3 regions of the Gordonia sp. w5E2 genome follow, and region 2 is predicted to be linked to each of the others. Evidence: predicted binding sites of a transcription regulator. Region 2 holds the regulator's gene; each other region holds the start of a gene.
What was found. Region 2 encodes LexA, which represses DNA repair genes until DNA is damaged. Its sites were predicted from a motif close to CGAACANNTGTTCG; they were not measured.
Positions count from the first base shown of each region.

Region 1: a site for LexA is predicted at 5,620-5,633, ahead of RND64_RS21070 (DUF222 domain-containing protein). Genes of this name have one in related genera too.
Region 3: a site for LexA is predicted at 5,869-5,882, ahead of RND64_RS08030 (HNH endonuclease signature motif containing protein). Genes of this name have one in related genera too.

Region 1 covers NZ_CP144213.1:4,634,478-4,644,846, forward strand. The annotation lists gene RND64_RS21040 (carotenoid oxygenase family protein) at 1-1,329, opposite strand, end outside; gene RND64_RS21045 (YoaK family protein) at 1,567-2,247, shown strand; gene RND64_RS21050 (phosphoribosyltransferase) at 2,278-2,943, opposite strand; gene RND64_RS21055 (nuclear transport factor 2 family protein) at 2,960-3,421, opposite strand; gene RND64_RS21060 (ABC transporter substrate-binding protein) at 3,522-4,487, shown strand; gene RND64_RS21065 (SCO6745 family protein) at 4,612-5,493, opposite strand; gene RND64_RS21070 (DUF222 domain-containing protein) at 5,655-7,280, shown strand; gene RND64_RS21075 (TetR/AcrR family transcriptional regulator) at 7,369-8,076, shown strand; gene RND64_RS21080 (MFS transporter) at 8,073-9,353, shown strand; gene RND64_RS21085 (neutral/alkaline ceramidase) at 9,464-10,369, shown strand, end outside.
Region 2 covers NZ_CP144213.1:2,153,890-2,164,258, reverse strand. The annotation lists gene hrpA (ATP-dependent RNA helicase HrpA) at 1-1,563, shown strand, start outside; partial or broken gene nrdR (transcriptional regulator NrdR) at 1,663-2,097, opposite strand; gene RND64_RS09860 (LysM peptidoglycan-binding domain-containing protein) at 2,242-2,871, opposite strand; gene lexA (transcriptional repressor LexA) at 3,188-3,835, shown strand; gene ptsP (phosphoenolpyruvate--protein phosphotransferase) at 3,880-5,595, opposite strand; gene RND64_RS09845 (DeoR/GlpR family DNA-binding transcription regulator) at 5,865-6,635, shown strand; gene RND64_RS09840 (1-phosphofructokinase family hexose kinase) at 6,632-7,597, shown strand; gene RND64_RS09835 (PTS fructose transporter subunit IIABC) at 7,695-9,788, shown strand; gene RND64_RS09830 (HPr family phosphocarrier protein) at 9,832-10,092, shown strand; gene hflX (GTPase HflX) at 10,097-10,369, opposite strand, start outside.
Region 3 covers NZ_CP144213.1:1,755,562-1,765,930, reverse strand. The annotation lists gene RND64_RS08060 (multifunctional oxoglutarate decarboxylase/oxoglutarate dehydrogenase thiamine pyrophosphate-binding subunit/dihydrolipoyllysine-residue succinyltransferase subunit) at 1-859, shown strand, start outside; gene RND64_RS08055 (nuclear transport factor 2 family protein) at 969-1,337, opposite strand; gene RND64_RS08050 (LysR family transcriptional regulator) at 1,450-2,322, shown strand; gene RND64_RS08045 (TetR/AcrR family transcriptional regulator) at 2,602-3,183, opposite strand; gene RND64_RS08040 (flavin-containing monooxygenase) at 3,287-4,828, shown strand; gene RND64_RS08035 (SDR family NAD(P)-dependent oxidoreductase) at 4,890-5,720, shown strand; gene RND64_RS08030 (HNH endonuclease signature motif containing protein) at 5,910-7,727, shown strand; gene RND64_RS08025 (glycine betaine ABC transporter substrate-binding protein) at 7,888-8,913, opposite strand; gene RND64_RS08020 (magnesium and cobalt transport protein CorA) at 8,927-9,997, shown strand; gene RND64_RS08015 (suppressor of fused domain protein) at 10,046-10,369, opposite strand, start outside.

The DNA.
Region 1 (10,369 bases), 2.5 Mb from region 2:
CGCACCGGACGCCGGATCGTCGGCCGAAAGCAGATAGAACCGCGAGCTCATGTCTGCGGGGTCGGTGCCGATCGCGCCCCAGAAATCGCCCTCGGCGCCGGGGATGAAGATCGGCTCGCCGATGGCAACGCCGGGGGTCCAGCAGGTTTCGGTATCCGCGACCAGGTCGTGGAACCACAGACTGTCCTGATCGCCAACGTCACCGGGCCCCTTGGCCACGGTGGCGACACGGCGATGATCACGGGTCAGCAGTCGGTCGTCGACACGTGGGAACTCCATGTTGGTGTCTCTTCTGCTGAGGGCGGTTCGCGAAAGGCGGCCATCCGGGGACACCACGGCCCGATTCAAGGTCGACGACGACGGGTTCGGCTCCGTCGCGAAACCGCCGGGATAGCTCCACTCCACGTAGTCGACGGTCACCGAGCCGTCGGGGTTGTCGAAGGCGTTGGCGAAGTGCCACACCCAGAACGGGTCGGTCGTGATCCAACGCACCGCACCACCGTCGCGGGGAATCAGCGCAATGCGAGTGCCATCATCCGGACGCCACGACAGCAACGAGCCACCGGTCATCGCCGCTTCCAGGTCAAAGATCAAGGGGCACAGGAACAATACGATGTAAGTGCTCGTGAGAGCCATGTCATGAATCATCACCGCGTCGGTGAGACCGTCGACGGGCGTCGGCTCCACCTTCGTGGTGCCATCGGCGTTGATCACCGACCACGTGAGGTATGGAACCTCAAGCGTGTAGTTGAACAACACGAGCTCGCCGGTCGACGGGTCCAGCTTCGGATGAGCGGTGCTACCCACCCGCATCGCGCCGGAACAGTCGGTGCGCCCCAGTGTCGCAAGGTCTTTGGCGTTGAGCAGATACGGCTGATCGGCCTCGGCCATCGCCATCAGCTTGCCGGCATGCGAGACGATGTTGATGTCCGGGAGCTCGCGGACGGTCCCGGCAAGCTTGTCTCCCACTTCCTCCGCCGGTGGCGTGTACCCGTCGGTGATACCCGACCAGATCGCTTGTCCGGCAGCCTCTTCCGCTACCACCATGGGTGTGCGGACGAAGCGATTCATGTACGACGCCCGCCCGTTCTCGATGCTGACGCGGTGCACCATGGCATCGCCGTCGAGGGGGTACACGTAGGACCCGATCGGATCGAACCGCGGGTTGGGTCCATTGCGCAGGTAGCTGCCGGTCAGCGATTCGGGCAGTTCGCCTGTCACCGGCAGGTCGGCGACGTCGACCTCGGTTCGCTGCGGCGCAAAGATCCCGGCGAGATGATTGTGGTGGGTGAGTTCCACAGGCGTTGGTCGGGTCGGTGTGGCGGTCATGGTGTCCACTCTCTGTCGAGCCACCTACAGGATAAGTCGCGAGTCCACTCGCCGAGCGTCATACGCGACTTCTCCCGCCACTGTCTGGCGGTGCCGATTCACACAATGACGTTCACTGCCATCACCGATAATGGCCAGCGCGGCTAATGTGTCACCACACACGGTCACCACACACGTCCCTGTGCGAGGTTTCGGTGACCCGCCACGAGTACGCAAGACATTTGGAAGGTTTCGGCGATGGCAGCAACACGGGCGTTCCTTCCGCCGACTCGGGGCGAAGTCGGACTCATCAGTGCCGTGCTGATGACCGTCGTCGGCGGGTACGTCGACGCCTTCCTCTATCTGCGACACCAGGTGTTCGGATTCGCACAGACCGGCAACGTCGTGTTCTTGGCGGTCGGGTTGGTCAAGGGTGACGAATGGGCGAAGTTCGCCTGGCCGTTGCTGGCCTACCTTGCGGGTCTCGTTGCCGCCCAAGTGCTTCGCACACTGGTCCCGACGCTCCCGGCGCGCGCGCTCGGCTCGGTGCTCGTCTTCCAACTCGTCGTCTTCACCGTGCTGGCATGTCTGCCGTCGAGCGCTCCTGCCGCACTGTTCGTGATCCCCTTGTCGTTCGTGGGCGGGGTACGGCTCGAACTGTTCCGCACCGCGGGCGGAATCTCGTTCGTCAGTATCGCGACAACGGGCAACCTGATGCGGTTCGTCGCCGCGGCAGCAGACCTCGTACGCGGGAGGTCGTCGGCGCAGGTCCGCGCCGCTGTCGCCACCGCCATCGTGGTGCTCGCTTTTCTGGTTGGCGCACTGTGCGGCGCAGGCGTTGCGCAGACGATCGGCCCGGCGCTGTGGGGAGCGGTGCTTCTCGAGGCAATCGGCCTCGCCGTCTTCATTGCACAGGTGCGCACCCGGCCAGCCGCCTGACCCTGGAGCACCCCTAGCTGCAGCCCCGCATCATCGATCACGTAGACAACTCACCACGTCATCATCGGGGACCTGACCGAAATCGCGGTACGAAAACCCAACGGCACTAAAGGGTTCGGGAACGTCGACTGCCACCACCCGGTCGATGTCGGGATCGTCTGCGAATCTGCGCAGGGCATCGCGCGGAGCGGTCGGCACGGCGATCATGATCCCAGCAGCGCCCGCCGCACGAACGGCACGCGCCGCCACTGCCATCGTGGCACCCGTCGCGATCCCGTCATCGACCAGGACGACGAACCTTCCGGCAAACGAATACGGTTGCCGCTCTTGGCGATATTTCGTTTCTCGCTCGATACGCAGCGCGTCTTCGCGCATCACGATCTCATGCAATTGCCGATCCGACACCCCTAGTCGCCGCGGCACGTCGTCGGCCACGAACACCTGCCCCGCCGCGATAGCACCCATCGCGTACTCCGGCTGACCGGGAGCGCCGAGCTTGCGCACAACCAGCACGTCGAGCGGAGCGTCGAAAGCCTCTGCGACCTCACGAGCGACAGGCACACCACCTCGTGCGAGGCCGACGATCAGCGGAAGCGGTTGTTCTGCAGACGAACCCGGCAAGAGACCTCCGGTGGCCCTGATGCGCTCGGCCAATAGTTGCCCGGCATCGGCTCGATCTGCGAACAGGTACGACATAACCGGTACCCCGGACTCACGAGGAAGTGGCGAGAGTGATCGCCCGGCCAACCGTGACGGAGAAGCTCGGTACGTCCTTCAGATCGACGGTCGCCTCGTACGTCCGGTCGTAGCCCGTCGCGCAGATGCGCCAGCCGTCGTCGGTTCGGCGGTAAGTATCCGCGTAGAACGCCGCTCCGATCATCATGAAAGAGAACTCCGGCACGATGACGCGATCCTGTAGATACCACCGACCGGTAGCGGAATCGCCGGCGACGACGATCTCGGGATGATCGACGCGATGCTCGGTGATGACACCCGGTCCGACGGAGCTGCGCATGTACCCGACGAGTTCATCTCTGTCACCGAAGGATAGCTTCTCGCCGTAGTCGCCGGTGACGTCCTCGGTAAGCGTCGCGGCGAATGCATCCCAATCCTTGGTGTCGAGTGCCCGCAGGTAGCGGTACTTGAGCGCCTTCACTTGCTCGAGATCGTCCATGCCCAACGTCTACTCCGCGCGACCGGTCGGCGGGGGCGTTTGGGCACAACCGCTCGCGTCAGGCCTATCGCACAAACCGGACATAAGTTAGCTTTGCCTAATGAGATTCAAGTTCGGCCATCTCGCGGTGGTGCTCGCAGCAGTGTCACTGGTAGTCGGAGCCTGTTCGAGCGCCGATTCCGATTCCGATTCGTCATCGTCGTCGTCCGGGCCGGTGACGATCACACACCAGTACGGCACCACCGAGATCCCCAGCACGCCCAAGCGCCCTGTCACGTTGAACTGGACCTGGGCAGACTCTCTGATCAAACTCGACGTTCCGATCACCGCAGAGTTCGTTCTGGAGGGCTACTCGGGCGAGAACAACCGGTTCGAGTGGACGCCTGCGCATTCATCGACCGTCGTGCCCTACACCGCGACCCCCGATATCGCGACCCTCGCGAAGTACAAGCCGGACGTCATCCTGGCCGGCTTCCTTCCCGACAAGGCGTCGTGGGAACGCCTGCAGCAGATCGCCCCCACCATCCCCGTGCTCGAGCAGGGCACCCAGGTGGATAGCTGGGAGGACGTGACCACCACGGCAGGCGAGATCTTTGACAAGCGCACGCAAGCCGCCGATGCTGTCGCAGAGGTCAATGATCAACTGGCGCAGGTCAAGTCGACGTATCCGAAGGCCCAGGGCAAGACATTCTCGTTCGCACAGTTCACTCAGGAGAATCAGCTCGGCGTGATCACCTCCGACAGTGATGCGGCGTCGAAGCTGATGGGTCAGATGGGTCTGGTACTCGACCCGACGGTGAAGTCGTTGTCCCCCAACGGTGATCGCACTCTCGTGTCCCCTGAGCGGATCGACGTGCTCCGCTCGGACCTGCTGATTCTCTGGCCACTGGCGGGAGGACCCGAGGTCTTCGAGAAGGTTCCGGGCTTCACGTCGCTACCCGCAGTACAGCGCGGCAGCACTGTGTACCTGGACAACAACAACGCGGCAGCCTTCAGCAGCCCGTCGATCTACTCCGTGCCGTGGGCGATCAAGAAGGTCGAACCCGCTCTGGCCAAGATTCAGTGACATGCAAATTCAGTGACCTGTAAGCCAGCGACTCTGCCGCACAGACGATTCGCGTGAGCCGGTCCGTCGGCGCCGCCCGATGCGGCGCCGACGGGGATCAGGTCAGGAGAATCGGATCACCCAGCTACTTCTTCTTGGTTCCGGGAAGCACGCCCGCGTCGATCACGGCCTTCACGAACGGCCGGGAACGCTCGAGCAGTTCGTCGACATCCTCACTCGCCCAAGCCGAACCGGTGATGGCGTCTGTCTCGGCTTCGATCGCGCGGTAGAGATCGAGACCGGCCGGGGTCAACTCGTGCCCATCGTCGTCGATCCTGGTGGCAAGCCCTCGCTCTACCAGCCTGGCGACCGAAGCCTCCCACGCCTCGTCCGACCATCCGCGGGTCAACTGAGCGAGTCGTCGGCCCAGTGCTCGACGTCGAATTGTCGGGTCGGGCAGTCCTGCCTCGTGGAAGGTTGCCGCGTCGATTCCGTCGAGACCGTTCTGGACGAGGACCGCAATGTGGTTGTCTCCCCGCCACTCTCGCAGTACGGACAGCGCGTGCCAGAGCTCGAGGTGCGGAGAATCCGGCGGTGTCAGAGCCGCCCATGCCGAGGCCAGCGGCCTACCTCCCATCGGGAGACAAGATGCGATCTCTTGGTAACGCTCTGCGAGAGAAGCAAGTTCAGGTTCGACGACCCGCTCGCCCAGAATCTCGCGGAACTGGGCGTCGAGCATCTGCTCTCGACGCGCGGCAACCTTGTCGAGACCGACCTTGCGCGCGGACTCCCACGCGTTGGTGATGAGTTCGGGCGCGAAGTTGTAGAACGACGAGACGACGACCGGGGCTGCGCAATCGCCGAGTGGAGCCCCTCGCGCTCCTACGTAGAAGGCGTGCGGGTCGAGGCTCAGATCACCCTGTGCCTCAGCGAGTCCCGGGTTGAAGTAGGCGAGGACGTGGAAAGGTTCGAGTGTTTCGTACGCCAGCCTGGCGCGGGCGGCTGCGGTGTCGTCGACTGTGACCATGTGCTCCACCCTCGCGGTCGGGAAGGCGTCGAGTCAAGAATGAAGTCGACGTGGCCGACCCGGGCAGTACTCAACAAGCAAAGAGATTCTCCTTGACATGTCCGATTTGACGGGTACGTTGGAAATAGAACGTCAGTTCGACACCGGAGGCGGGGGCGGGCATGGGGACCGAGAGTTCAGACATCCACGAGGGGCACCTGGCCGGAGAGACTGCTGCGCCGAATCCTGTTGCGCTGTATGAGCAATTGCACGCATTGCTCGATCAGATCGACGACGTCGACACCAGCGGCGCAACGGAGGCCGAGGTGGCGGCCATGGCGATCGAACACGAGCGTGCGGCGCGCAGGATGATCTCGATCGGCAACAGTCGAATCATGGATGTGTCCAATCGTGCGGCGTATCGCGCTGTCGGCACACACTCGTTGTCGGACTTCATGATGGGCGCGTTGCGCCTGCACGACGCAACCAAGCGCAGGCGGCAGATCCTGGCACTCAACGAGACCTTCACGATCACCGGCGACACGATGCCCGCGCTCTACCCGCTGCTCGCCGACGCACTGCGCAGCGGCACGCTCGGTGCCGATCACCTCACCGCAGCACTCACCGTGCTGAACAAGATTCCGGAGGGCATCGATGCGGAGCAACTGACCCGCGCCGAAGCCGAAGTCGCCGAGTTCGCACAGAAGCTAGCGCCACGCCAGATTCTCGCCGCAGGCAACCGTTTACTCGCCTACCTCGACCCGGACGGCACGATCACCGACGACAATGACCGCAAGCGTCAGCGCCGACTCACCGTCGACAATCAGGACACACAGTCGATGTCACGAATCCTCGGCACCCTCGATCCCACGACCCGCGCGATGCTCGATACAGCACTCGCAGCATGGGCAGCACCCGGAATGAACAATCCCGACGACGAGGCCTCGCCCACCGGCAGCAACGAGTTCGCCGATGTGGACGCGCTCAAGGAGGCAGCGGCCCGCGACACTCGCACCCAGTCGCAACGCAACCACGACGCGCTCTCCGCGATTCTCAGGGCCGTCCTCGACGGCGGGCTGCTCGGCGCCAGCCATCGCGGACTTCCGCCACACCTCGTCGTACGCATCTCCGACACTCAGCTCCGCGAGTACGCGGGCTTCGGACAGACCACCACCGGCGCCGACATCCCGATGCCCGACCTGATCCGTTTGGCCGCACAATCGGTCATGCACCTGGCGGTGTTCTCCGAGCACACCGGTGCACCCCTCTACTTCGGCACGGCCAACCGCCTCGCGAACGAGTCACAGCGGTTCATGCTGTTCGCGAACTACGGTGGATGCTCCATGCCCGACTGCCCCCGCCCCTTCAGCCACTGCGAAATCCACCACGCCGAACAGGATTGGGCAAAGGGCGGACGCACCGACATCGACGAGCTCGCACCAGCCTGCGGACCCCACAACCGCGCGGTCGGCGACGGTCCCGGGCAGTTCACCACCGAAAAGATCCCCGACGGCACCGACCGCGGGAGATACGGTTGGCGCTCCAACCCGGACCCGGCATTCCCCGGGAAGCCTACTGCGCTGCGCACCAACAACATTCACGATCTCGACGCGATCATCGACGACAAACTCGAGCGGTGGCGAGCCGAGCTGACGCCGCCAGCCGCGGTAGCAGAATCAGCAACTCCACCGCCTGCAAATCCGCGACCCATCGACGACTACACCTACCCCGAGGACGTCGCCGACGAGATCGTGCGCATGCTGCACGACGGCACCCTGATCACCGTCGGCGAACTCGAACCCGCCTGACGGCGGCGCCGATTGCGGCGCGGTTAAATCGCAGCGCTCCTGTTGCGGATTTCGAGCGAATCCCGCACATTTGTCGACAGTTGATCGTATGGTCAACTCGCACACGACAGATGACCAGGGGGATTCGTTGCGTCGAATGACTTTCGAGGACCGGCGGCAGGCGCTGGTCGATGCCGCCGTTCGCGTCATCGCACGAGATGGGCTGGCCGCCGCGACGACCAGGGCGATCGTCGGCGAGGCAGGGATGCCTCAGGGCGCGCTCTTCTACATCTTCTCGTCCCGCGATGCGCTGATCACCGAGGTCATCACGCACATCACCGAGCAGGAGCGCCTCACCGCGGTCTTGTCTGCCGACATGGTGGCCGACGACGCGAGCCTCCACGAGGTACTCAGCGAGGCCATGCTCGGCTACCTGCGCATGCTCGAGGAAGATCCCGCGCGTGAGCTCGCGCTCCTCGAAGTGGCGACGCACGCAATCCGCCACGACCGCGCGGCCGTGAACAAGCAGTGGCAGACCTACCGCAGCGCCGTCGCCGACGCACTGAGTTATCTGGCCGAACGCATGTCGATCACGTGGGAGCTACCGCTGACGCAGGTCGCTCACCTGGTGACGTCTGCGATAGACGGTCTCACGCTGTCGTGGTTGACCGACCGGGACACCGAGGCTGCGCGTCGAAACATCGACGTACTCGCGACCGCAATCGTCACACTCGCCGCTCCGACGGCGGACCCGACATCATCACCGACCCCGGCACCGGCAACAACACCGACGTCGCCGGAAACCGACGCACGGTGACCCTCGACCACGACGCCCACCACAGTCCGACGACGCCGTGGCAACGCGTTTCGTCGAAGTGGATCGGCCTCTTCGGACTCTCCTGGCTCGGCATCTGGCTCGCGCAACTCGCACCGTTCCAGCTCACCCTTCCCAACCAGATCAACGACTGGCTGGATATCGGCACCAATGTCGACGAAAGCAATTGGAAGCAAAGCGTTCTCACGTTCGGCGTGGTATCGGGAATCTCTGCGGCCTTCGCGCTCGTGGCATTTCCCCTCACCGGTTCGCTGTCGGATCGCACGACGAGCCGATACGGACGGCGTCGACCATGGATCGTCGGCGGTACGGCGCTGTTCGCGGCGGGACTCATCGCACTTGGCTTCTCCGACAACATCATTGCGATCACCATCGGGTGGTGCGCGACGCTGACAGGCTTCAGCGCCGTGTCGGCGGCGCTAACCGCTTTGATCAGCGATCAGGTTCCGGTCTTCCAACGCGGTGTCGTGTCGAGTTGGGTGTCGGCCCCGCAAGCGATCGGTGTGATCATCGGTATCGCACTGGTGTCTGCGTTCGGACTCGGATTTCTCCCGTCGTACGCACTCTTCGCGGTCTTGCTGATCGCCTGTGTCGCACCGTTCGTGCTGTACCTGAACGATCCGCCCAACCCGCGACACGACAAGGGTCGGATCAGTATCCGGGCCGTCGTATCCGAATTGTGGATCTCGCCGCGTGAGCATCCCGATTTCGGATGGACACTACTCGGCCGCGTGTTGGTGAATCTTGGTAACGCCCTTGGCACTTCGCTGCTCTTCTTCTTCCTGAAGTTCGGTATCCACTCCACCGACGCCGACAGTGACATCTTGCTAGTGACAGCGGTCTACATGGTGTTCGTCGTCATCAGCGCACTGGTGTCGGGCAAGCTGAGCGACGTCGTCGGGAGACGAAAGCCATTCGTCCTCGCCGCAGGTGTCTCGCAGGGCGCGGCGGCGGTCTGCATCGCTGTGGTCGCCAACCTCCCCATGACGATGGTCGCGGCAGCGCTGCTCGGCGCCGGCTTCGGCGCCTTCCTCGGTGTCGACCAGGCACTGGCAACACAGGTCCTCCCCGACGCCGAGCACAACGGTCAGGACCTGGGAATCATGAACATCGCGATGGCCGTCCCGCAGGCACTCGGACCTCTGGTCGGCGCCGCGATCGTCGAAGCAACCGGCGGTTTCACCGGATTGTTCGTCGCCTCAGCGATTTTCGGAATCCTCGGCGGCGTGTCGGTTCTACTGGTGCGCAGCGTGCGTTGAGCCAACGAGACCTGGCGTCATACCCGGTCACCCGAAACATACTTCACTGACCCACAACGCATCCCATTCATCCATGCATTCGAACGTCCACATTTCACCAGGGGGTTGAGATGAGCACCAACGCATCCCGCGGAACACCGCATCACACGTCACACGACGGCGCAGCTCCGAACGGAGTGACCCGACGCGGGTTCCTCGGCGCCTCCGCGGGAGCCGTCGGAGCGGGCGTGGTCGGGATCGCCATGACAGGCGCGCTCGGAGCCGGAACGGCAACGGCCGCACCGTCGTCGGGCTACCTGGTGGGGGCGGGCAAGGGTGATCTCACAGGCGCCATCGCGGGCCAGGGAATGATGGGATACTCCGACCTCAGCCAGGTGGCCACCGGTCTGTTGCAACGCGTGTGGGCGCGCGCCTACATCATCGCCGACACCGCGTCGGGTAAGCGAATCGTCTTCGTCAACGCCGATCTTGCCTGCGTGTTCGAGTCCCACCACGTCGGCGTGATGAACGAATTGCGCCAGCGCTTCGGCAACCTCTACACCGAGGAGAACGTCAATCTCAACGCCACCCACAATCACAACTCGTGCGGCGGAACGGCCTGGGACTACGCGTATGTCCTTGCCGCACTCGGACATCGGGAGAACTCTTACCGCGCAGAGGTAGCCGGTCTCGTCGACGCAATCGTGGCGGCCCACCACTCACTGGCGCCGGGAACCCTCGAACTCGGGCATTCCGAGTTGCACGACGCCAGCGCCAACCGCTCACTGCAGGCGTTCGTCAACAATCCAACCCCCGATCGTCGACACTTTCCCGAGCACATCGATCCGCAGGTCACCTCGCTGCGAATTCGTCAGGGCGGCAACGTGATCGGCGAGATCACCTGGTTTGCCACACACGGCACGTCGCTGACCGACGCCAACACGTTGATCTCGGTCGACAACAAGGGCTACGCGTCGTACCTCGCCGAGCAGAACAACCCCGACGTCGTCGCATCGTTCCCGCAGACCAACGCCGGC
Region 2 (10,369 bases):
GACGCCGCCGAGGTCGAACACCGCGCTCGACGCCGCGACGTGGTGATCACCGAGGACCAACTGTTCGACTTCTACGACCATCGCATCGGCGCGGAGGTCACCTCGGCACGCCATTTCGACACCTGGTGGAAGAAGGCGCGCCGCGCCGACCAGTCGCTGCTCGACCTCACCCCGGAGGACGTCGCCGCCGACGTCCACGTCGCCGATGCCGACTATCCCGGCGAGTGGCAACAGGGCGATACCCGCTACCGCCTGCGATACCGATTCGAGCCCGGCGCACCCGATGACGGTGTGTCCGTGCTCATTCCACGCCCGCTGTTGCGACACGTGCGCCCGGCGGGCTTTGACTGGCTGGTCCCGGGAATGCGGAGCGAACTCGCCACCGAGTTGATCAAGACGCTGCCCAAGACGATCCGCAAGACGATGGCACCGGCCGGGCGATTCGCCGATCTCGCCCTGTCTCGTCTCACCCCACGCCGCGAGCCGCTCATCAACGGCCTCGCGCGTGAGCTGTCGACGATCACCGGGCAGACGATTGCGGCCGACGACTTCACTCCGGAGCGACTCCCCGCCTACCTTCGCATGAACTTCGTCGTGATCGATGACCGAGAGGAGTCGGTCGCTACCGGCAAGTCCCTCGCCGAGCTCCGCCGACGCATCGAGGGTGAGGCGCCCGCGCCGACGCCGCGTCGGGTGTACACGACGTGGACGGCCGACGGAATCGGAACACTCGCCGAGTCGAGCGTCGATAGCGTTGCCGGACAACAGATCACGCGATATCCGTCACTCGAGGTCGTCGACGGAGAGCGTAACCGTGGGGTGGCGCGGACGCTCGCGACGTCGGACGCCCAGCGACGTGCGCAATTGCACGGTGCCGTCATCGAACTGCTCGACCACGCGATCCCGCCGCTCTCACGCAAGATCAGCGCCGGGCTCGACCCGGCCGGTCGGCTGGCACTGAGCCAGAGTCCCTATGCGTCACCCGACGCGCTGTATGCAGACTGCACCCGTCGGGCGATTCGCGACATCGCTCCCGCAGCAGTCGATTTGGGCTCGATCCGCACACCCTCGGCCTTCGATGAGCTGGTCTCGACACTGCGACCGCGTGTATCGGCTGCGGCGCCGGAGTATTTCGCTCTTGCTGTCGATGTGTTGCGTGAGGTTGCTCCCCTGCGTGCCGAGATCGACCGCCACTCGGGTCAAACAGCAGCCGACGACGTCGCCGAACAGTTCAACAACCTGGTCTTCGACGGATTCGTTCTCGCAACGGCTAGCGAACACCTGCAGCACGTTCCGCGATACCTGACCGCCGCACGACAGCGCCTCGAGCAGCTTCCTGCCGCCGCGAACCGCGACCGCGAGGGAATGGCCGCCATCGACAGGGTCACCGAACGATGGAACCAGCGCCTGACACAGCTTCCCGAATCGCGCCGAGACATCGTCAGCGAGGAAGCTCAGTGGATCGTCGAGGAGCTGAGGGTGAGCCTCTTTGCCCAGAAACTCGGTACCGCCTATCCCATTTCGGAGAAACGGGCGCTACGAGCTCTTGACCGACTCGGTTGAGACCGGACCCGCCGGACTCGACGCAGCATCGACAGTGTCGTCGCGGGTGGCGGGCGTGTCGAGGTCGTCGGAGCCTTCGTGCGAACCGGTGAGGTTGCCCTGGAGGTCGTCGATCTCGCGTTGGAAGTCTTCGAGCGAATCGAACGACCGGTAGACCGAGGCGAAACGTAGGTACGCCACCTCGTCGAGGTCGCGGAGCGGGCCGAGGATGGCCAGACCGACCTCGTTGCTGGGGATCTCGGCCGAACCGGACGACCTCACCGCGTCTTCGACCTGCTGAGCCAACTGTGCGAGATCGTCTTCGTTCACGTGACGTCCCTGGCATGCGCGTCGTACCCCGCGCATCACCTTTTCTCTGCTGAACGGCTCGGTCACACCGTTTCGCTTCACGACTGCCAGAACAGCACTTTCGACTGTGGAGAACCGCCGCCCGCACTCGCTGCACGCGCGACGACGCCGGATCGCCTGCCCCTCATCGGCGACACGCGAATCGACGACCTTGGTGTCTTCGTTCTTACAAAACGGGCAGCGCATGTAGTCCTCGTGCAGATCTCGGGACGCAGCGGCTCCGTCGGTCTGGCTCGGTCCGATCGTCTGACGACCGGCGGAAGCGAGACCGCAGCGGTGACCGTGTCGGTTTCCGACTGGACCCTGTGACATCGAGAATACCGCCAGCGCTCAGCGGTACGCGGGTGTGACAAGCGGTTGGCCAACGCGCAGCCCACTCGACGGCAGATCGTTGAGGTCGATGATCTCGTCGATGACTGTCTGACGCGGCACATCGGGCGCGACGCGTGCCGCGATCGAGCTCAGCGATTCGCCGGAACGCACGTGGACCACCTGCGTCGAGGTCGAGGACGGCACGCTCGCCCGCTGGTAGTCGGCGCCGACGGTCCCGACCACCCACACGGTCAGTGCCAACCCGACTCCCGCGAGCACCGCCAAGACCGCTGCCCGGCGCCGACGGGCCGCCACCAGCTCTCCGACGCCACCGGCGCATCGCGTGCCCGCAGGCCGCGTTGAGGTGCCGTGATCGAACGCGATCCGACGCCGAGGCCGCGGCGCGACGTCTGCGACGGCGGTCCGTCGGGACTCAGTCGTTCGAACGCGCCCCGCCACACTTAGCTCGTCGCTACGCGCGGGATTCGACGGTGCACGTCCACTGACCACCGTGGCGCGGTGAACTCGGGGACGCGTCGTCGATGCAGGTCGCGGCGTTGCAGATCGGGTGGTCGGCGGTGTTGCCGCGGATGCACTCGACGTGCTGGGAATCGTGCGGGTCACCGGGTTGGTCATCAAGCTGGTCATCGCTACCTCCAATGGTCGATCAAGCGTTCGATGAACTGATGTTCGAGTTCTACCAGAGGGGTCCGACAAAGTCCTGCGACACGTCGAACAAATGTTTGATGTTGTCAGTGGCCTCCGCTACTGTCGGCGCCAGACGATGGAAGAAAGACGCACCCCACCCCGCTTCACAGCAGCACCCGGTTCACAACAGCACCCGCTTCACACATCAGGAAGGACGGAACCGATGACAGAGAAGTCACGACGCGGCCCGTCGTCGCCCAAGGGCAACGGTCGCAGCGTCGAAGGCAAGAAGAGTGGAGGCGGCGAGGAGGCACCGATCCATCCGGCCGTCGCCGAGGCAACACTCACCGATCGCCAGCGTGGCGTCCTCGATGTGATCCGAAAGTCGGTGCGCGAGCGTGGATATCCGCCGAGCATCCGAGAGATCGGCGACGCCGTCGGCCTCACGTCCACGTCATCGGTCGCACACCAGTTGCGCACCCTCGAGCGCAAGGGCCTGTTGAAGCGCGACGCCAACCGTCCGCGGGCGGTCAACGTCTCCGAGGCTCCCGATGCACATCACTCCGATGCCATCAACGGAGATCTCCCGACCCCCACGTTCGTTCCGGTACTCGGCCGTATCGCGGCGGGCGGTCCGATTCTCGCTGAGGAGGCGGTCGAAGACGTCTTCCCGCTTCCGCGTGAGCTCGTCGGTGAGGGCTCGTTGTTCCTGCTCCGCGTCGTCGGCGAATCGATGATCGACGCCGCGATCTGCGACGGCGACTGGGTTGTCGTGCGTCAGCAGAATGTCGCCGACAACGGCGACATCGTCGCAGCGATGATCGACGGCGAGGCGACGGTGAAGACCTTCAAGCGCAAAGACGGCCACGTCTGGCTGATGCCGCACAATCCGCTCTTCGATCCGATCCCCGGAGACGACGCCGCCATCCTCGGCAAAGTCGTCACGGTGATGCGACGGGTCTGATGCGCCGAACGGGCCCCGCAGGTCGTTGACCAGCGGGGTCTGTGTCAGCCGTCGAGTTGCTCGGCGGCTGCGCGTCGGGCGAGTGCCGGACTCGAGGTGGCAAGTGCGGCAGCGGCGGCAGCCCGGCACTGCTCCATCGTCACCGTCGACAGCTTTGCTCCGACTGCGGGCGTCGCCGCCGGAGCCGCCGACAGCGAGGTGACTCCGAGCCCGACGAGCACACATGCGAGCGACGGGTCGGCCGCGGCCTCGCCACAGACTCCGACGGGTTTGCCCTGCTGGGCGCCGGCGGTCGCAACCTGCGAGATGAGTGCGAGCACCGCCGGTTGCCACGGGTCGGTGAGTTCGGCGAGTTCTGCCGACATCCGGTCGGCGGCCATCGTGTACTGGGTGAGGTCGTTGGTTCCGATCGACACGAAGTCGACCTCGGCCAGAATCGCCGGCGCCAGGATCGCCGCTGCCGGGATCTCGATCATCACGCCTGCCGTCAGACCACGCTGACGGACGAGTTCGGCGAACTGTGCGGCCTCCGCGGCCGTGGCGATCATCGGTGCCATGACCCACGGCGTCGTGCCGGACTCCTCTGCCGCGCGCGCAATCGCGTCGAGCTGAGTTCGCACGATGTCGGGGTGGTCGTCGCCGATGCGGTTGCCGCGTACGCCGAGTGCGGGATTCGCCTCGTCCGGGTGCTCGATGAAGGCCAGCGGCTTGTCCGAACCGGCGTCGAGCGTTCTGATGACGACTTTTTGGCCCGCGAACGCCTCGAACACGTCGCGGTACAGCCGCGTCTGCTCGTCCACATCGGGCTCATCCGCCCTGTCGAGAAACGCCAACTCGGTGCGGAACAGCCCGATGCCCTCGACTGGCGCATCGGCAGCGCTGCGCGCGGAGACGCCGTCGGCAACATTCGCGAGGATGGCGACGGCGGTGCCGTCGGCAGTCCGGCCGGGGCCACGCCACGCAGCAACAAGCGCGGCCTCCGCAACGCTGCGCTCGACGAGTTCACGCGCCTCGGCCCCCTCTGGTTCGACGGTGATCGACCCCGCGCCTCCGTCGAGCAAAACCATTGTGCCGCTGGTGATCTCACTAAGTCGCGCCACAGCGACCACGCACGGGATGCCCAACTGCCGCGCGATGATGGCGGTATGACTGGTCGGTCCGCCGAGACGCGTGGCCAGCCCGACGATCACCGCGGGATCGAGCCCGGCGGTATCCGCGGGAGCGAGGTCGTCAGCGAAGAGAATCGACGGGTGACTCGGCGTCGGAATCCCCGGTTCCGGCTGGCCGAGCAACTCGGCGACCACTCGGTCACGAACGTCGTTGAGGTCGGTGATCCGCTCTGCCATCAACCCGCCGAGTTTGGCGAACATCTCGGAGAACTGCGCCGTGGCCGCGACCGCGGCGGCGGGCGCCGACGCGCCCTTCGCGACACGAGATTTCGCCGCACCGATCCATCCCCGATCCTCGGCCAACCCGGCGGTCGCAGCAAGGACCTCGGCCGCAGCTCCCGACGCGTGTGACGCGCGATGACGTAGCCTGCCCGCGACGACTGCCGCGGCGGCGACGAGGCGTTCCGCCTCCGCGTCCCGCTCGTCCTCGGCCAGAACGCGATCGGTGCCGAGTGACGTCTCGTCGTACGTGACGCGCCCACCCGGCCACAACACCGGCCCGTAGGCGAACCCTGCGACGACGGGTGTTCCCGACAACTCTCCTTGACCGTTCATGGTGACCCGATTCTCCGATACCAGGTGCTTCTCCATTGCGTCTGCTGCCTTCCGGGTCGATCGGCCGGGTGCGGTGATCTGTGAGGGATACCCGGCGTCGTGAATTTCTGTGATCAAAGTTACTCGAAACACTTGACTTGTCAACACACACGGGCGTAAACACAGATATATCAACATCGAATGCCACACAGAACCAAACTCACGATGATCCGCAGAAGCCAGATCCACAGCAGCCGGATCCACAGAACACAGACCCACAGATGGTTCGCCGAAGCGCGAGCCACACCACAGATCGGAGTCGACAGGTGTACGCCGAAGAGCGACAGCGAGCAATAGCCGATCAGGTGCGCGCGCACGGCCGCGCATCCGTAACCGCCCTCGCCGACAGGTTCGACGTGACGAGCGAGACGGTGCGCCGCGACCTCGCGGTCCTCGAGCGCGCAGGTAGCGTGCAACGCGTCCACGGTGGAGCAGTCAAGGCCGGGACGGTCGAGGTAGTCAACGAGCTGGGACTCGACCAGCGCGAGTCCTCCCACACCGCAGAGAAGGCCGCGATCGCACGCGCTGCGATACGGTTTCTGCCCTCGGACGGTGGATCGGTGATCTTCGACGCCGGAACCACCACCTACCAGGCCGCCAAGCTGCTGCCTTCGGATCGCAGGCTCACGGTGATCTCCACGAGCCTCCAGCTCGGGCAGGCACTCACCGCGCACGAGCGGGCCACCCTACTCATGGTCGGCGGTCGAGTCCGCGGACTCACCCAGGCCGCAGTCGGAGCCGAGACCGTCGCAGCGCTGCGAAAGATGCGTGCTTCGGTTGCCTTCGTCGGCACCAACGGGATCAGCGAAGGCCACGGCCTGTCCACCCCCGACGCGGAAGAAGCCTCGGTCAAGTCGGCCATCGTCGCCGCCGCGCAGCGCGTCGTAGTGCTGGCCGACTCGTCGAAGATGGAACGCGAGGACTTCAGCTCGTTCGCTCCGCTCGACGAGGTGGATGTCCTGATCACCGACGACGGGATCGACCCCGAGTTCTCCGCGGCGCTCTCGGCACACGGCATCGAGGTCGTGATCGCATGATCCTCACAGTCACAGCCAACCCGAGTCTCGACCGCACCCTGGAGATCGCAGGACCGTTGATGCGGGGCGAGGTGCAACGCAGTACCTCCACCCGGGTCGAGCCGGGCGGCAAGGGAGTCAACGTGTCCCGCGTCGTCGCGGAAGCCGGCATCCCCACCGTCGCGGTACTACCCGCGCACGCCGACGACCCGCTGCTCACCGCCCTCGACGCGGTCGCACTGCCCTATCGCACGGTCGATATCGACGGCCAGATCCGCACGAACATCACGGTCGCCGAAAACGACGGAACGACCACGAAGATCAATGCGCCCGGCCACACCCTCACACCTGCCGAACTCGACGATCTGACAGCGCTCGTACTCGGCAGCGCCGAGGACGCGTCGTGGGTGGCACTGTGTGGCTCGCTTCCGCCGGGAGTTCCCGACGACTGGTATCGACGCATCTCCGATCGCCTCGTCACGAGCGGACGCCGCGTGGCGATCGACACGTCGGGCGCACCCCTGAGCGCGGCGATGTCGGGGCCCATCGACCTGGTCAAACCCAACGACGAAGAACTCGCCGAGGTCAGTGGTATCGCCCCAGCCGAACTGGCCGCTGCCATCGCCTCGGGCGACTACCTGCCCGTCGTGGCGGCGTCGCGCACGCTGATCGCCACCACGCAGGGAGCGGTACTCGCGACCCTCGGTGCGGCGGGTGCGGTACTCACGACCGCTGAAGGCAGTTGGCTGGCCACTCCCCCGCCGATCGTGCCGCGCAGCACCGTCGGGGCAGGCGACGCGTCGCTGGCCGGATACCTCATCGCGTACACGGCAGGCGCCTCCGAACCCGACCGTCTCCGCACGGCAGTCGCCTACGGCTCGGCGGCCGCCGGACTTGCGGGGACGCAACCGCCGCTTCCAGCACAGGTCGACGTCGACTCGGTCGATGTCGTCGAACTCTCGGGAGCCGCCCCGATCACGTGACCCCACAGCCTCCAGACCCTGTACGCGAACCGCCACGAAGCTCACCGACCAGAACCGGAACACCCCCTCCGGCCGCACAGAAGTAGAAGGAAAACCCATGTCCGACAACATCATCACCGCAGCGACGGTGCATCTCGATGTCGACGCCGGCAGTGATCCCGCCGCCGTCATCACCTATCTCGCCGAGAATCTCGGCGAGGCCGGGCGCACGACCGATCCATCCGAACTGAGCCGCGCCGCGCTGGCCCGTGAGGCAAAGTCGGCAACCGGGCTGCCCGGTGGGATCGCGATTCCTCACGCACGGGCCGCATCGGTCACCACTGCCAGCCTTGCGTTCGCCCGACTGTCCAACAAGGTCGACTTCGGTGCCCCCGACGGTCCGGCCGACCTCGTATTCCTCATCGCAGCACCCGAAGGCGCTGCGTCCGACCACATGAAGCTGCTGAGCTCGCTCGCACGAGCGCTCGTGCGTCCCGACTTCGTCGCCGCCCTCCGCGAGGCGCCGAGCGACGAGCGCGTCGTCGAACTCGTGGATGAGGCCATCAACCCTGCCCCGGCAGGCTCTCCGTCGACATCCGCCACGCCTGCGGCGAGCTCGGCCGCCGCTGCTGCGACCGCGTCGCCAGCAGGCGCGAAGACCGCGAAGACACTGAGTCCCGATTCGCAGAAGCGCCCCTCGATCGTCGCGATCACCGCGTGCCCGACCGGAATCGCACACACCTACATGGCCGCGGACGCACTCAAGTACGCCGCGGAACGCGCGGGCGTCGACTTCCACGTCGAGCCGCAGGGATCGTCGGGCACGACGCCGTTCACCCCTGACGTCATCGCCGGTGCCGACGCCGTCATCTTCGCCACCGACGTCGGCGTGAAGGGCAAGAGCCGCTTCAGCGGAAAGCCGGTCATCGAGTCCGGGGTCAAGCGCGCCATCAACGAACCCGACAAGATGATTGCCGAGGCCGTCGAGGCGTCGCGCAATCCGCACGCCTCGCGCGTCGACGGGTCGGCAGACGACGGTGCCGGCGCAGCGGAGGGATCGGCGTCGAGCCTGTCGTTCGGCAAGAAGATCCAGCAGGCACTCATGACCGGTGTCAGCTACATGATCCCGTTCGTCGCGGCAGGCGGACTGTTGATCGCGTTGGGCTTCCTGCTTGCCGGATACGAGATCGCCAACAAGACACTCGATTCATCCAAAACCCTGTCCGACGGCGCCTACATCGCACTGAACAACAGCCTCTGGGATCTACCCGCGGGCGGTCTCGGCCAGTACCTCGGCGGTGTCAGTTTCGCGATCGGCGCGCTCGCCATGAGCATGCTGGTACCTGTCCTCGCGGGTTACATCTCGTTCGCGATAGCCGACCGTCCCGGTATCGCACCCGGTTTCGTCGCAGGCCTGGTCTCGGTTGCCGTCGGCGCGAGTTTCATCGGAGGTTTGATCGGTGGACTCATCGCAGGCGCCGTGTGCCTCGCAATTTCCCGACTTCCGTTGCCGCAGTGGGCACGTGGACTCCAGCCGGTCATCATCATCCCGCTGTTCGGCAGCCTGATCGTCGGCGGTCTGATGTTCATGTTGCTCGGCAAGCCGCTCGCCTGGGTCACCACCCAGCTCACCGACGGTCTCAACAGCATGAGCGGCAGCTCCAAGATCGTCCTCGGCGTGGTCCTCGGACTCATGATGTGCTTCGATCTCGGTGGACCGGTCAACAAGGCCGCGTACCTCTTCGCCACCACCGGTCTCGCGATCGGCGACACACCCCAGCTCGAGATCATGGCAGCGGTCATGTGTGCGGGCATGGTTCCGCCGCTCGCGATGGCACTCGCCACCGTCATCCGCCCCGGACTGTTCACCGAGCCCGAGCGCGAAAACGGTAAGGCCGCTTGGTTCCTCGGCGCTGCATTCATCTCCGAGGGTGCGATCCCGTTCGCAGCGAAGGACCCGATCCGCGTGATTCCGTCGATGATGGCGGGTGGCGCACTCGCAGGCGCTCTGATCATGGCCTTCGGAGTCACTCAGCGTGCGCCGCACGGCGGCATCTTCGTCTTCTTCACGATGAACCACTGGCTGCTCTTCCTCGCCGCGCTTGCGGCGGGTACGGTCCTCGGCACGGTATGCGTCGTCGCGGCCAAGCAATTCGGGCGATCGGCCAGCCGCCAGACAGCGGCACCCGAGCTCGAGACCATTCCCGCCTGAGATCACCAGTCCCGACATAACCCCATCTGCAAAGGAGCAAATAATGCCAAGCACCACCGTCGAGGTCGGATCAGCCGTCGGATTGCACGCACGACCAGCAACGATCATCGCCGAGGCAGTCGCCGACGCGGGTACACCCGTGACGATCTCGGTCGTCGGAGGCGAACCTGTCGACGCGGGATCGGCACTGCTGATCATGACGCTCGGTGCCGAGAAGGGAACCGCGGTCGTCGTCGAATCCGACGATCAGGCAACGCTCGACGCCATCGCGAAGCTCGTCGCCGCCGACCTCGACGCGGAGTAGACCCCTACTGCTTCAACGAGGCCAGTTCTCCCGCCAGCGCCGAGGGCACACGGACACGCATCCGGGTGCCCTCGGTGCTGTGGTCTGTGGTGAGAACCTCGCCCTCGCGGTGAATTCGTGACACCAGATCGCCTCGCGTGAACGGGATGTCGACGGTGAGTTCCACGTCGTCGCGACCCACGAACTCTCGGACCGCCTCGAACAGTTCGGGCAGTCCCTCACCGGTGCGCGCCGAGACGTACACGACGCCCGCTGAGTTGGGGCCGTGCGTACTACC
Region 3 (10,369 bases), 400 kb from region 2:
CTTCATGGTCTACGACTCGCCGCTCTCGGAGTTCGCGGTTGTCGGTTTCGAGTACGGCTACTCGGTGGGCAACCCCGATGCACTGGTGCTGTGGGAGGCGCAGTTCGGCGACTTCGTCAACGGCGCACAGTCGGTGATCGACGAGTTCATCAGCTCCGGCGAGGCCAAGTGGGGTCAGCGCTCCGACGTCGTGCTGCTGCTGCCGCACGGCCACGAGGGGCAGGGTCCCGACCACACCTCGGGACGTATCGAGCGGTTCCTGCAGTTGTGCGCCGAGGGTTCGATGACGGTCGCTCAGCCGTCGACGCCCGCGAGCTACTTCCACCTGCTGCGTAGGCACGTGCTCGACGGGATCAGCCGCCCGCTGATCGTGTTCACGCCGAAGTCGATGCTCCGCAACAAGGCTGCGGTCAGCCCCGTGGAGGACTTCACCGACGACAAGTTCCGCTCGGTGATCGATGATCCGAAGTTCCTGAAGGACAGCGGTGATCGCAGCAAGGTCAAGCGCGTTCTGCTGGTGAGCGGCAAGATCTACTACGAGATCGCCGCCCGTCGGGACAAGGAAAGCCGCGACGACATCGCCGTGGTCCGCGTCGAGCAGCTCTACCCCGTGCCGCATCGTCGTCTGCAGGAGACGCTCGAGAAGTACCCGAACGCCGACGATTTCGTGTGGGTGCAAGACGAACCCGCCAATCAGGGGCCGTGGCCGTTCCTCGGACTGTGGCTGCCCGAGATGCTGCCGAACCTCCTCAAGGGTCTGCGCCGCATCTCGCGTCGCCCGATGTCGGCACCGAGCTCCGGCTCGTCGAAGGTGCACGCCGTCGAGCAGCAGGAGATCCTCGACGAGGCGTTTGCCTGAGGCGTCGAATAGCAACGAGTGAGGGCCGCACCTGTTTCGGGTGCGGCCCTCACTCGTTTGTCGATCAACGTCGGAAACTCACATGAGTCCCAGCGGAAGGACTGAGCGGTCAGCTCTCCGAGAGCGGACGCGGATCGAATGTCACGCGAATCCGCGTGATCAGGCCGTTCTCGACGTGACTCCAGTTCGCCGTCGGTAGTGATGCGTTGTCGGTGACCAGGTCAAACCACGTGATCGCATCGGCACCGTCCACAACACGCGCGTGCAAGACGAGATCGCGCATCAGGTGCTCCGACATCCCGCGCAGACCGGCAATGCACTCGTCGATTCCGCGAGCCGTCCCCATCACACCGACGAAGTCGACGTCGGGGGCGAGAACCGAACGCAACCGGTCGAAATCGCCTGCGCGCCATGCGTCGAAGTAGGTTGTCGCCGCATCCCTGGTGACCGCCGTATCGGCCTGCGCAGTTGTCCACAGTCATCTCTTCTCCCTTTCGAAGCATCGGTCAGTGGGTGTTCGTACTCCAGACTGCTCGGCGGCAATTAATCTGTCCAACATCGACTTCTTATAGCATTTATCATTGCGAGTCATGGAACTGCATCAGCTCCGCTACCTCCTCGCGGTCGTCGACACCGGATCGTTCACCGCTGCGGCGTCGACTCTGCACATCAGCCAGTCGGGTGTGAGCACTCAGATTCGCAAGCTCGAGAACGAACTGGGGATCGCACTGCTGCAGCGCACCACACGACGCGTGACGTTGACGAGCGAAGGAGAGCGAGTACTGCCCGCCATACGCGGGGCGGTCGAGGGAGTCGACGCGGTCGTCGCTCTGGCCGACGATCTGCGCGGCCTCACCACAGGGACACTGCGGGTAGGCACCGTGAGCGGACTCACCTGGCAGCCCATCTTCGACGCCATCGCGAGCATGCACCACGATCACCCCGGGGTCGACATCTCGGTCCGCGAAGCCATCTCGACGACGCTCATCGACGGGGTGCACTCGGGCGAGCTCGACGTCGCGATAGCTGCGTGGTCGGGCGAGCCGCCCCAGCACGTGCACACCACAGTCATCGTCGACGACGCGCTGCACGCCGTCGTCGCGCGAGATCATCCGTGGGCGACGCGTGCCGATGTGGGACCCGAGGAGATCGCCGGTGCCGACCTCATCTCGCTCACCCGCGGCACCGGCGCCCGCACAGCACTCGACGCCCTGCTGGCACGTGAGCGAGGCGCTCGGGTTCCGCGCTGGGAGGTCGCAACGCCGTCACTTGCGCACATGCTGACCACGCGCGGGCTCGGCGTCGCCGTACTCAGCGAGAGCACCGCAGCCACGTGGCGAGACACCGTCAGCCTGCCGATCACCGACCCTGCCGCGCGATCCACGCTCGGCATAATCTGGCGCGAACCCCCGTCACCGGCGACCGCTGCCCTGCTCCGCGAGATGCGGCGTCGAACCGGCTGATCCCCGAGGATTCCCGTACGACGAACGCACGACGCAGGCCTTCCACCTGCACCGACGTCGGCGGATCATCAGTAGTCATGGCCGGTCTGATAGTCGTAGCAGTGCTCGTCGTCGTCTTGACGCCCTTGGCTCTGATGTACCGGCGGGCGTGCAGGCAGGCTCGGGAGTTTCGTGAATTCCGACGCGCACAGGGGCTCTCGGATCCGAGTCAACGGCCACCGTTCCCAGGAGACCCGACCGGCGGCAACTGGGGTTTCTGGGGTCCCTGATACGCCTGGTTCAGTGCGCCGGAAGATCGGTGAGGGTCGTGACAAGGGCGGGCAGGGACGAGGAGATCACGGCAAGCAGCTGGTCGCGGGTGATCTCCCCATCGGTGAGCCAGCCGATCGTGACCTCCTCGACAAAGGCGATCCACCCGAATGTCGCGAGTCGGACCGCCGGGGTGACCTCGACGCCGAGCGCAGGTGCGTGATCGAGGATGCGCTCGGCCATCACCGCTCTGGTGCCGTCGATCACGGCCCGCATCGCCGGGTCGGTGCTCGACGCGCCGCGCAGGAATGCGGTGTAGGCGCTGCGATGCTCGCTGACGTAGTCGACGAACGCTGACAACGAGCTCCACAGGATGGCGAGCGGATCGTCGAGGGTCTCGTCGGGTGCTGTCAGCCGCAACATCTCCTCGCCCTGCGCCTTCGCGATGGCGACGTGAAACTCCTGCTTCGATGCGAAGTAGTGAAACAGCAGTGCGCGGGACACACCGGCGACCTCGGCGATCGCGTCGATGGACACCTCATCGAGAGGCCGCTCCGACACCATCTGCAGCCCGAGCGCGATGAGCTGGTCGCGTCGGGCCTCCGGGCTCATCCTCGTGCGCTTCGTCTGGGTCACAGACACAGTCTAGGCGACTTATTGACCGGTGTTCAATAGCCTATTGACTAATGTTCAATAGGCTCCTAGTGTCATGAGCATGACAACGCACAATGTTGAGGTTGCCATCGTCGGCGCCGGATTCTCCGGCCTCGGCGCGGCGATCAAAATGAGCCAGAACGGCTTCACCGACTACGTCATCCTCGATCGCGGAGCCGATTTCGGCGGCACCTGGCGCGACAACACCTACCCGGGCGCCGCGTGCGACGTCGCGTCGAACCTGTACTCGTACTCGTTCGCCCCCAATCCCGGATGGTCGCGCTCGTACTCCCACCAGCCGGAGATCCACCGCTACATCAACGACGTTGCGGATCGTTTCGGCGTGCGCGACAAGGCCAGGTTCGGTGTCGAGGTCACCCGCGCCGCGTGGAGCGAGTCGCAACAGCGCTGGCTGATCGACACTGTGCCCGCCGGAACCGATCCGGCCACCGCTGCCGTGACGACGTACTGGGCACAGCACCTCATCGGCGCGGTCGGGCCGCTCTGCGAACCCAACCTTCCCGACATCGACGGAATCGAATCGTTCGGCGGCACGGTCATGCACTCCGCGCGCTGGGACGACGACGTCGAGCTCTCGGGCAAGCGCGTGGCCGTGATCGGCACCGGCGCGTCGGCCATCCAGATCGTCCCCGAGGTGGCCAAGCGCGTCGCGCATCTCGACGTGTACCAGCGCACGGCGCCGTGGATCGTCCCCCGCACCGAGCGGCCGTACACTCCTGTCGAGCACTGGCTGTTCAAGAACGCACCCATCGTGCAGAGCGCCAGCCGCGCAGGGGTGTACGCATTCAACGAGTTCATCGCCTTCGGCCTGACCCACTCGCGCAAGGCACTCAAGCCCGTCGAGATCGTCGCCCGCGCCAACATCGCACGCGGAATCCGCGACCGAAAGCTGCGCGACAAGGTCACTCCCCGCTTCCAGGTCGGCTGCAAGCGAATCCTGCGATCGAACGCCTGGTACCCGGCACTCGATCGACCCAACGTCGACCTCGTCACCGACCCCATCGCACGCGTGACACCGTCGGGCATCGTGACCGCCGACGGCACCGAACGCGAGATCGACGTATTGATCGTCGCGACGGGCTTCCACGTCACCGATTCGCCCGTGTTCGACTGCATCGTCGGCGCCGAGGGACACTCACTCGCACAGGCGTGGGAGACGAACGGAATGCAGGGCTACAAGGGGTCATTCGTCCACGGTTTCCCGAACATGATGCTGATGGTCGGGCCGGCGACCGGCCTCGGTCACACCTCGATGGTGTACATGATCGAGTCGCAACTCAACTACCTCGTCGACTATCTCAAAACCGTTCGGACACAAGGGATCACGCGTGTCGACGTCGACGAGAAGTCGCAGCGCGGGTACAACACCGGTATTCAGCACGCGCTGCGTCACAGCGTCTGGGTCAATGGCGGCTGCGCCTCCTGGTACGCCGACGACAACGGCAACATCACCACGCTGTGGCCGGGCTTCACATTCAACTTCCGCAAGCAAACCCGACGGTTCGACGTCGCTGCATACGACGTAGCTCGCGATTCGTCGGCGGCCGACACACCGGCCGTGCTCGCGAGCACCCGCGCCTGATCTCGACTTCATCCGCGTGCACGCCGGATCTCGCACGCATCAACACACACAGGAGAACACCATGAAGAATTTTCGCGACAAGGTCGTCGTCGTCACCGGTGCGGGCTCGGGCATGGGCCGCGAACTGGCGGTGAAGCTGGGCCAACAGGGCGCCAAGCTGGCGATCTCCGACGTCAACCCCGACGGTCTCGCGACGACGGAAAAGCTCGTCGCCGAGACCGGCGCACCGGTGCACGCCCAACTGCTCAACGTCGCAGAGCGTGAGGCGGTTCTCGATTACGCCGACACGGTCATGGCCAACTACGGCAAGGTCAACGTCGTCTTCAACAACGCGGGCATCGCGCACCACGGCGAGATCGAGCGCACAGAGTTCAAAGACATCGAGCGAGTCATGGATGTCGACTTCTGGGGCGTCGTGAACGGAACGAAGGCCTTCCTGCCACACATCATCGCGTCGGGCGACGGCCACATCGTCAACACGTCGTCGCTGTTCGGCCTGCTGTCCGAGCCGGGCCAGGCGGCCTACAACTCGGCGAAATTCGCGGTCCGCGGATTCACCGAATCGCTCAACCAGGAGATGCTGATCGCCAAGCACCCCGTACGCGTCACGTGCGTGCATCCCGGTGGCATCAAGACCGCGATCGCGCGCAACGCCACGGTCGCCGACGTTTACGACCAGGCGAACTTCGCCCAGTTCTTCGACAAGTACCTCGCGCGCACCTCGGCATCGTCGGCTGCCGACACCATCATCAAGGGCGTGAAGAAGAACAAGGCGCGCGTCCTCATCGGCGCCGACGCCATCGTGCTCGACGTCTGGGTGCGTCTCGTCGCCTCGAAGTACCAGGGCGTCGTGGCGGGCGTGACCAAGCGCGTCACCACCTCGTTCCGCTGACCGCTGTCGTCGTTGCTCAGTTCGTGCGATAGACGACGTAGTCGACCGCACGAACTGAGCGACGCCCTCCTCGCCTATTGGGCGGTATCCACAGGGTCGAAAAATTGTTCGAGAATTCCTCGACGCTGTCGGTATTGCCGGGTAATGTAGAACACATATTCGACATGACGGGGGCGGGGGTGGCGGCACGTGAACAGCAAAGATCTTGGGACCGGCGGCGCGCCTTGGGCTCTGGCGTCGGCAGCGGCGGGTTCCGCGGACGCTGTCGTGGCGGAGAAGCTGTCACGGCTTGCCGCAGTGTTGGATGAGTTGGCTGCCGTCGATGTGTCGTTGGTGTCGGACGCGGCGCTGGTTGAAGCCACTGTGGAGGCCGAACGCCTGGCGTTGCGGACTGCGGGTGCGGTGACGGATCGCCTGATTGTGGAAGCCTCCGACCGGGATCTGCCCCGCGCGTTGGGTTTCCGCGATGTTCGCAACTTCATGGGGCAGGGTCTGCACATTGGTGATCCGGCGGCGCGGCATCGGGTGATCGCCGCGACCGGCTCGTTCACCACGATCTGCGGTGACCGACTACCACCTGCATGCCCCACGTTGGCCGGCTACGTGGCCGAGGGTCGCGTCGCCGGCACACACGTCCGTGCGGTGCTCGAGGTGCTCGAAGCGATCCCCGGTGAAGTGTCGGCCGAGACAAAAGCCGCCGCCGAAGCACAGATGGCCGGCTACGCGGTCCAATTCACCCCCGCCGAGATCACCAACCTCGGGTCACGGCTACTCGCCCATCTGGATCCTGACGGGACACTCACCAACCCGAAGGACCGCAAACGCCGACGCCGCCTGTGGGTGAACCGGCAGAACGCACAGTTGATGTCGCGGTTGACCGCCGATCTCGATCCGATCGCCCGCGCACGGCTCGACACGGTGTTGGATGCGTGGGCCAAACCCGGCATGAACAACCCGGACGACCCGGAGTCGCCTGTCGGTCCGATCACCACCGCGAACGCCGAACAGGTCGCGGCGGCTGCGCTGCGTGATGAACGCTCACCCGCGCAACGCAACCACGACGCCTTCTCCGCCCTACTCGGCCAGGTGTTGGAATCCGGCATGCTCGGCAACACCCATCGTGGATTGCCGATCCAGGTCATCGTCACCACCAGCCTGCGAGAACTCGAAGAGCAGGCAGGGATCGCACAGACCACGTCCGGAACACTCCTGCCGATCGGTGATGTGATCGAGATGGCCGCCTCGACCGGAGCGAGCCAGTATTTGGCGGTGTTCGGTGACCACACCAGCATCCCGCTCTACCTGGGGCGGTCGAAGCGGATCGCGTCACTCGGACAACGACTCGCCTCATTCGCCTCACCCGGCGGGAAAATGTGTTCCGCCCCCGGCTGCAACCAACCTGCGAGCAGGGTGCAGATGCATCACGCCGCGAAAGACTGGGCAGACGGCGGCTTGACTGATATCGACCAGTTGGTGCCCGCCTGTGATGTGCACAACCGGCGGGTCGGCACGAAGCCCGGCCAGTTCACCACCCGGATGATCACCGAAGGCCCCGATACCGGGCGGGTCGCGTGGCGATTGAACGCCAAGCCAGGTATGCCGGAGAATCCCGAACGCATCAACCGGATCGCCGACGTCAAAGCCGACTTCCGCGACTACCTCGCCGCAGAACACACCAACAACGAGGCCGCCGCCGCGGCACGCACGACCGGTACCGGAATCGCCACAGACACAGCCGTCACCGCGATTGTGCCTCCGCCCTTAGTGTCCAACCCGCCCGCCGGGCGGGTCGAGCTCACTCTGGTGGGTGCGATGCCCTCCGGCGATACTCTGCGCCTCAGCTCGCGGGTCGACATCGGGTGGAACCTACCGCCACTCGAACTTGACCCCGAGCCACCCAACGACCCAGACGCGCCAACAGGTCCCGCCCCACCAGGCGGCCCCAACCGCATCGGCGGCGTCGACCCACCCGGAGGCGTCGACCCACCGTTGTCCGACGCCGCCTGACCAACGGTCACCTGACCGACGCGCCAACCCCTAGCCTTGGTGAACCGTCGAATCAGGTTGTGCTGCAACCCGTCTACACCCCGGTGGCGGGGCAGACGTGGTTGGGCAACGTGGTTGGGGCGACGTGGTTGGGGCGACGAAGCCTCCTGCCCCGCTCCAACTAGAGGCCGTGCTCGCCGAGCCACCCGATCGCGAGGTCGCGTGGTTCGGCGCCCGCGTCTGCGCGTCGTGCCAGTTCGGCCAGGTCGGCGGTGGTGATCTCCCCCGCGACACGATTGATCTGCTTGACCTCGCTGCGGGTCAGCGCGGCGGTCCGGTACACCGGAACGAGATTCTGCGCGCGCGGACCGCTCTGCGGAGACGGGGACTGAGACTGAGACTGAGGTGAAGTCGCCGGGTTGGAGGGGGTCGACGGCTGTCCCGCGTCGTCCTGCGTCGGCGCGGGGACTCTGAGCGCCTGGATCTGTGGCGCCGCGGGGTCGAGAGCGACCGCGGCGTCGAGTGCCGTCACCACGCCGACAGCCTGCGCCGTCCCCACTCGTGCGATCACCTCGCGGGCCGATCCGACCGACTCCACCGCACCGAAGCGGCAACCCTGCGCTGCGAACGCAGCCATATCCGCGGGTTCCGGACGTCCGACGACAACGACGGGTAGCCCCTCGGGCAGTCGCCCACACTCCGATAGATCGGTGACATTGCTCGACTGCGCCAGCGACGTCGCGACAAAGACCTGCGGCGTCGCACTCACGGGTGTCGCATCACCCACCGAAACACCTTGGGGCAGAGAGCGATTGAGCTCGTCGTAGACGTCGTCCGACGACGTGACGGTCGCCTTCGGCGCCAGCGAGGTGAGTAGTTCGCCACTGAACGCGGGAAACAGGTCGACCCGCGCGCGATCCATCTCGTCGAGCAATGCGGTGTCGTCGCCGCGGATCAAGTCATCTGCAACAGGTGCGCCGACGTCGCGCAATGCTCCCGCGTAGATCTCGGCCATCACCCGCAGCGCGGGGTCGTCGGCCGAGCCGAGATGCAACAGCCGACTCGACGACGCGGAGTCACGCGACGAATCCGAACATCCCGCGAGCACCCCGGTGACAACCATCGCGACCGCAATGACGACAGCGGTGGCCCACACACGATTCCGCACGGCTCTCACGGTATAACGATGCCCCTGCACGAGTAGCATCCACCTCGTGCCAATGCCCAACCTCCGCCCAGGTGCACGGAACGCGCGTGGGGCGCGTCCGCTCCCCCGGATTCCGGTCCCCGTCGCACGGGCGGTCGTCGACTGCGCGGTCTATGTCGACGGAATCAGACAGCCGGGGCGCATCACCTACGCTGACGCATTCGCGCAGGTACGCGAGACCGGCAAGGGGTTCGTGTGGCTCGGACTCGCCGCGCCCGACGACGAACAGATGACCGGCGTCGGCGAGGTGTTCGGCCTGCACGAGCTGGTCGTCGAGGACGCGGTGCACGCCCACCAACGTCCCAAGCTCGAGGTCTACGACGACACGCAGTTCCTCGTGCTCCGCACGGTCAAGTACGTCGAGCACGAGTCGATGGAGAAGGCCAGCGAGGTCGTCGAAACCGGCGAGATCATGGTCTTCGCCGGCCGCGACTTCGTCATCACCGTTCGCCACGGCGACCACACCCATCTACACAATCTGCGTCGACGACTCGAAGCCCGACCAGAACGCCTCGTGCTCGGACCGACCGCCGTGCTGCACGCCATCGCCGACAAGGTCGTCGACTCCTACCTCGCCGTCTCCGAGCGGATGGAAGACGACGTGGTGTCGATCGAGAGCACGGTCTTCTCCCGACAGCAGCGCTGGCTCAACATCGAACCGGTATATCTGCTCCGTCGCGAGGTTCTCGAACTGCGCCGAGCGGTCACACCGCTGGCAGGCCCGCTGTCACGGCTGGCGTCGGACAACACGTTGGTGCCCAAAGAGATTCGACGCCAGTTCCGCGATGTGTCCGACCACCTCAGCACCGTGATCGAGCATGTCGTCGAATACGACGAGGTCCTCAGTTCGCTACTCGACGCCGCCGCGACGAAGGTGAGCATCCAGCAGAACAGCGACATGCGCAAGATCTCGGCATGGGTGGCGATCGCCGCGGTACCGACGATGGTCGCTGGACTGTACGGAATGAACTTCGACATCCTGCCCGGCATGCACGACCGGCAGGGCTTCGGCATTCTCTGCCTGACGATGTTCCTCATCTGCGGCGCCCTGTGGGCGACGTTCCGGCGAAGTCACTGGCTGTAAGCGCCGCCCCCGGCTGCCTAGACGGAAGGGCCGCCTCGATTCACCGGGTCACATGCTGGCAGGCGAACGCCTCGCGTCGGCGATGTCGATGCTCGCCTCTGCCCACGCCTCGCGAAGGGCGTCGGCTCCCTTGAGGCGCACCCACGCGGCTTCGTTCGCCGTGATCGGGATAGCGCGCAGGAACCGCACCGGTTCCATCGGGTCGGGAAGCACCACCTCGCCGAGTTCGTCGGCAGCGGTCAATAGTGCGGTGAACGGCGCACCATCCCAGAGGGGCTCGCCGAGATCGACGAGTGCGTCCGGTGCGAGGATGAGCCCCTCGACCGCCGGCGCTGCGGCGACGGTTGCCAATCGTCGGTGCAGCCCCGGCAT